Oceanicoccus sp. KOV_DT_Chl: one gene and its partner. Each later gene encodes a partner of the first gene's protein in a complex. Links are inferred from orthologs where the notes say so. Each region holds a gene or a part of one and is shown on either strand. Other genes may lie near its edges.

Region 1 (3,318 bases):
CCCCTGGGTTCGTGACGGATTTACTGGGTTTTGCTTGTTTGTTGCCGCCTACCCGCAAGTTAATGGTGGTGGCATTAGTCAAACGTGGCATATTGATGGCTACCCAGCAAGGTGCCGGTTTTCAGCGCCCCGCCGGCAGCGGGACTACCTCAGACCAGCCATTTACTGCCAGAAAGCATTTTAGCGACTCCTCCTCACGGCTTTCAGGCGATGTGCTGGATGGCGAGTATCGTCGAGATGATTAAGTAACCTGTTGTTTTTATTGTACAAATTATTGTTTTTAGCACTCTTTTGTATTGAGTGCTAAAAAAACTCTGTTGCACCCTTGATATACCTTTTTCCTACCCCCATATACCGTTGCATCCCGGGTTGTTCCGGATATTTTAACAATTCATAACCATTAACTTAGATTTTGGAGAACGACCAAAATGAACATTCGTCCCTTATACGATCGCGTTGTCGTACGTCGCAATGAAGAGGAAGCTACCTCGGCAGGCGGCATCGTGTTAACTAGCTCAGCTAAAGAAGTGCAGAACCGTGGTGAAATTGTTGCCGTAGGTGATGGTGCTGTACTTGAAAGCGGTGAATTACGTGCTTTGCAAGTTAAAGTAGGTGATAAGGTTATCTTCGCTCAGCACATGCACGGTGCAATCACTATTGAAGAAGACGGCGCTGACTACATCATCATGTCAGAAAGAGACATCGCTGGCGTTATTGCATAAGCGCAATAACGACCTCGGCAATTTCAATCTTACTTATTATAGTTAAAGGAAAAAGATCATGGCTAAGCAAGTAAAATTTGGTGACGAAGCTCGCCAAAAAATGCTATCCGGCGTTAACATTCTGGCTAACGCAGTTAAAACTACTCTGGGACCTAAAGGTCGTAATGTTGTACTGGATAAAGCGTTCGGTGCACCTACTGTGACTAAAGATGGCGTATCAGTAGCTAAAGAAATCGAGCTGGAAGACAAGCTTGAGAACATGGGCGCGCAGATGGTTAAAGCCGTTGCGTCAAGAGCATCTGATGATGCCGGTGATGGTACTACTACTGCTACAGTATTAGCTCAGGCAATCGTTAACGAAGGTCTGAAATCAGTGGCTGCTGGTATGAACCCAATGGATCTTAAGCGCGGTATTGATCAAGCGGTTACTGCGGCTGTTGCTGAAGTTCAGAAGATGTCTACGCCATGTGCTGACGGTAAAGCGATTGCACAGGTCGGTAGTATTTCTGCTAATAGCGATGTGCAAGTAGGTGACATCATTGCTGAAGCAATGGAAAAAGTAGGCAAAGAAGGCGTTATCACTGTTGAGGAAGGTAATGGTCTGGAAAATGAATTAGACGTCGTAGAAGGTATGCAGTTTGACCGTGGTTACCTGTCGCCTTACTTCATTACCAATTCAGAAAATATGTCGGTTGAGCAAGAGTCGCCATACATCCTTTTAGTCGACAAAAAGATTTCCAATATCCGCGAATTACTTCCTGTACTAGAGCAAGTTGCTAAAGCGGGTCGTCCTTTAGTGATCGTTGCTGAAGATGTTGAAGGCGAAGCGTTAGCCACATTAGTCGTTAACAATATGCGCGGTATTGTTAAAGTGTCAGCGTGTAAAGCACCTGGTTTTGGTGATCGTCGCAAAGCGATGTTAGAAGATATCGCTATTCTGACTGGCGGTACTGTGATTTCTGAAGAGGTTGGTTTAGAGCTAGAAAACACTACTCTTGAACACTTGGGTACTGCCAAGCGCTTCACTATGGATAAAGACAACTCTGTGATCGTTGATGGTGCGGGTAATGCTGCTGCTATTCAGGATCGTGTTGCCGCTATCCGTGTGCAGATCGAAAACACGACTTCTGACTACGACCGTGAAAAATTACAAGAGCGTGTTGCTAAATTGGCTGGCGGTGTTGCAGTCATCAAAGTTGGCGCTGCTACTGAAGTAGAAATGAAAGAGAAGAAAGCCCGTGTTGAAGATGCCTTGCATGCAACTCGTGCGGCAGTAGAAGAGGGTGTGGTACCTGGTGGTGGTGTGGCATTGGTTCGCGCGCTACAAGCCATTGAAAACTTGACCGGTGCTAATGAAGACCAGACTGTTGGTATCAACCTGGCCCGTCGCGCAATGTCTGCGCCACTGCGTCAAATCGTTGATAACGCTGGTGAAGAGTCGTCAGTGGTCTTGGATAAGGTAATGCAGGGCGAGGGTAACTTCGGTTACAACGCCGGTACTGGTGAGTATGGCGATATGATTGCTATGGGTATCCTTGACCCAGCTAAAGTAACGCGTACTGCGCTACAGGCTGCAGGCTCCATTGCCGGTCTGATGATTACTACTGAAGTAATGATTGCTGATATACCCGTAGATGCGGGTGCTGCACCAGCAATGCCTGATATGGGCGGTATGGGCGGTATGGGCGGTATGGGCGGTATGATGTAAGGCGTAAGCTTTATGTTAGCTGCCTGAGTTTTGTTACTCAGCACAATAAAAAGCCCTGACAGTAATGTCGGGGCTTTTTTTTAGGCCCAGATACGGGGTATGAGTGACTTCAATAGATCTAGCCCTTACTGAATTGTACAGTAGGTAAATATTTGGACGAAAAAAACGGTAATGGCCGGTAGGAATAGCGCAGGCAATATTAGTTTACAGTCTCGTTTAACTATTGAGCATCCACGCGAAGGGGCGGCACACTGTACCCGCACAACATATTGCTTATCTTAAAAGACTATTGGAGCTGTGCCGTCTTGAGGTGGCAGTCGCTGATATACCTGCCTAACAGATCCGGCTAGGTAGATGATACGTAATACGAAGAGTTTTCGAAGAATAATTATCGGATTTGTTCGACATACATCGGCATATCCCCGGCAAGGACTACTGTTATGTATAACACGTTAAAATGCACTTTTCGCAGCCTGATATCGCCCGTGATATTCGTTTCCATTCTGATCGGGTCGTTGCTTCCTGTGGGTAGTCACGCAGGCCTTCACTTAAGTAAAGAGCCACTTAAAAGCAAGCTACCTCCCGCCAAAGTTATCCCCGCTGATGCAGAGTATATCCCTACGGTGTTGGTCACTGGGTCAAACCGGGGTATTGGTTTAGAGCTTGTTAAACAGTTTGCTGCCAATGGCTGGAATGTTATCGCCACTGCCCGTAAGCCACAAAAGGCGATAGCGCTGAATAAACTCGCAAAAGGCAACGACAAGTTTACTGTCGTTCAACTTGATGTGACCAATGCCGATTCTATCGCTGCCATGGCCAAGATACTTCAAGGCCAGCCGATTGATGTATTGTTGAATAATGCAGGTGTCTATGGCAATAAAGAGAAAC
Region 2 (3,123 bases), on another replicon or contig:
CGCCCTGCTTGCCTTTTGCAAAGCCAGCGCTGACCAGTTGCGGTTGGATATTTTGCGGGTACTCAATCGGGATTCCTACGGTGTGCTCGAACTGTGCAGCATCTTTGACACCAAGCAATCGGGCATGAGCCATCACCTGAAAATTCTCGCCAATGCCGGCCTGGTTAAAACCCGCCGAGAAGGCAATACTATTTTTTATCGTCGCGCCAACCGCAATAACAATTCTGAACTCACTGCCCTACAACAGGCCTTGCATCAGGTTATTGATAAGCAACCCAATTGCGAACAGCTACAAGATAAAATTGAACAGGTGCAACACAACCGCGCCGCGAACTCGGAAAACTTTTTTGCTGAAAACGCAGATAGTTTTCGGCAACAGCAAGAACAAATTGCTGCCTACGAATTGTATGGCCCTAATGCGATTGAAATGATTGGCCGTTGCTTTGGCAATCAGCGCCATCCCAAAGTGTTAGAAGTTGGACCAGGTGAAGGTGCATTCCTGGCGGAATTATCGCCACGCTTCCAACAAGTCTACGCTCTCGACAACTCACAAAAGATGTTAGACAAAGCCACCGTATTTGCTGAGCAAAGCGGCTTATCCAATATCAATTTTATTCAGGGCGATACCAAAGACCCGCAACTCGATAACCTCCATGCGGATTGCGCGGTAGTGAATATGGTTTTACATCACACCCCATCTCCTGCTGACATATTTTTCGACTTAGCAAAACTATTAAGAAAAGACGGGCAACTATTTGTTACTGATTTATGCAGCCATGATCAGGAGTGGGTGAAAGAATCCTGCGGTGATTTATGGCTGGGCTTTGCCCCGGAAGATTTAACCCAATGGGCCGCTGCCGCAGGATTTAAAACCGGTGAAAATATTTATCTGGCACAACGCAATGGCTTTCGTGTGCAGATAAGACAGTTCGTAAAAATTTAATTTAACGTTACAGCATTTTATTATCAGGAGAAGTATCCATGTCAGAGTATTCCGTATTCACATCAGAGTCAGTCTCTGAAGGCCACCCGGATAAAATGGCCGACCAGGTATCCGACGCGGTACTGGACGCGATTATTGCCCGCGACCCAATGGCCCGTGTCGCCGTAGAAACACTGGTCAAAACCGGTATGGCGATTGTTGCCGGTGAGCTCACCACGTCGTGCTATGTCGACCTGGAAGATATTATCCGCGACGTCATTATCGGCATTGGCTACAACAGCTCCGACGTTGGTTTTGATGGCGCCAGCTGTGCGGTATTAAACGCGATTGGTAAACAGTCGGTCGATATCAATATGGGCGTGGATCGCTCCAAGCCGGAAGATCAAGGCGCAGGCGATCAAGGTTTAATGTTTGGGTATGCCACCAACGAAACCGAAAGCCTGATGCCAGCAGCGGTGTATTATTCGCACCGTCTAGTCGAGCGCCAGGCGCAATTGCGTAAAGACGGCGTGCTGCCATGGTTGCGTCCCGATGCCAAATCCCAGGTCAGCTTGCGCTATGAAAATGGCAAGCCAGTAGCAATTGATGCCGTTGTATTATCCACCCAACACGATCCCGATATTTCATTAGATGATTTGCGCGAAGCCATTTTGGAAAACGTAGTGTTACCCGTTTTACCTAAAGAATGGTTGCATGAAAACACCCAGTACCACATCAACCCCACCGGCAACTTTGTCATTGGTGGCCCGGTAGGTGACTGTGGCTTGACCGGCCGTAAAATTATTGTTGATACTTATGGCGGCATGGCACGTCACGGTGGTGGTGCATTCTCGGGTAAGGATCCCTCTAAAGTGGACCGCTCTGCCGCTTATGCGGGCCGTTATGTTGCCAAGAATGTAGTAGCAGCGGGCTTGGCCGAGCGCTGTGAAATTCAGGTCTCTTACGCGATTGGCGTTGCCGAACCGACCTCTATTTCTATTAACACCTTTGGCACCGGTACCGTGTCCGATGAAAAACTAACCGCAGCGATTCGCGAAGTGTTTGACCTGCGTCCTTACGGCATTACTAAAATGCTGGATTTGCTACACCCCATGTATCAACTGACTGCGTCTTACGGTCACTTTGGTCGTGAACCATTTGAACATACCTATTCCTGGAAAGATGAAACCGGTGCTGAAAAGTCAGACACCTTTACCGCCTTTACCTGGGAAAAAACTGACAAAGTTGATGCGTTAAAAGCCGCCGTCAACGCCTAACCCCTTAGCCATTTACTTGCGTCGGGTCAGCACACTGACCCGACTTACCAAAGGACAAAAACATGACCGATTATAAAGTAGCAGACATTTCTCTCGCGGCCTGGGGCCGTAAAGAACTGGACATCGCCGAAACCGAAATGCCAGCACTGATGGCGATGCGCGCTAAATACAGCCCCAGCCAACCACTAGCGGGTGCCAAGATTTTAGGCTGTATCCACATGACCATTCAAACCGGCGTATTGATTGAAACACTGGTAGCACTGGGTGCAGAAGTGCGCTGGTCATCATGTAATATTTTCTCAACGCAGGATCACGCTGCCGCCGCTATCGCTGCTGCCGGTGTACCCGTTTATGCCTGGAAAGGTGAAACCGAAGAAGAGTATGAGTGGTGTTTGGAACAAACCATCTTAAAAGACGGTCAGCCTTGGGATGCCAATATGGTGCTCGATGACGGTGGCGATCTGACATTAATGCTACATGAAAAATACGGCCAGATGCTAGACAATATCCACGGTATCACCGAAGAAACCACCACCGGCGTTCACCGCTTACAAGAGATGTTAGAAAAAGGTACTTTGAAAGTACCGGCGATCAACGTTAACGATTCCATCACTAAATCCAAAAACGACAATAAGTATGGCTGTCGCCACTCGTTAAGCGATGCGATCAAGCGCGGTACCGATCACTTGTTATCGGGTAAAAAAGCACTGGTTATTGGTTATGGTGACGTGGGCAAAGGTTCTGCACAATCTTTGAACCAGGAAGGAATGATTGTACGGATATCGGAAATTGACCCCATTTGTGCAATGCAGGCATGTATGGACGGCTTTGAAGTCGTATCACCTTACAACAACGGCATTAACACCGGCAAAGCTGAAGATACCAATAAAGCATTGTTAGAAAATACCGATATTGTGGTAACCA

Evidence for each region.
Region 2: the proteins of groL (region 1) and metK are in contact, whole or in part, in a cryo-EM structure (PDB 8P4O), measured with the Escherichia coli proteins. The link is inferred for Oceanicoccus sp. KOV_DT_Chl from one-to-one orthologs.

What each region holds. Positions count from the first base shown.
Region 1 is NZ_FQLF01000005.1:53,121-56,438, reverse strand. The notes cover bases 117-3,103. They hold groL (chaperonin GroEL), read left to right. Parts: upstream 117-777; coding sequence 778-2,430; downstream 2,431-3,103. Other genes in these bases: UNITIG_RS17570 (SDR family NAD(P)-dependent oxidoreductase), read left to right, coding at 2,871-3,103; UNITIG_RS17580 (co-chaperone GroES), read left to right, coding at 429-722; UNITIG_RS17585 (FxsA family protein), read left to right, coding at 117-245. In the rest of the region: more of UNITIG_RS17585, read left to right, coding at 1-116; more of UNITIG_RS17570, read left to right, coding at 3,104-3,318.
Region 2 is NZ_FQLF01000002.1:1,674,956-1,678,078, forward strand. Bases 299-3,090 are described here. They hold metK (methionine adenosyltransferase), read left to right. Parts: upstream 299-981; coding sequence 982-2,199; downstream 2,200-3,090. Other genes in these bases: UNITIG_RS11625 (metalloregulator ArsR/SmtB family transcription factor), read left to right, coding at 299-943; ahcY (adenosylhomocysteinase), read left to right, coding at 2,262-3,090. Also shown: more of UNITIG_RS11625, read left to right, coding at 1-298; more of ahcY, read left to right, coding at 3,091-3,123. UniProt on the Escherichia coli protein: Catalyzes the formation of S-adenosylmethionine (AdoMet) from methionine and ATP.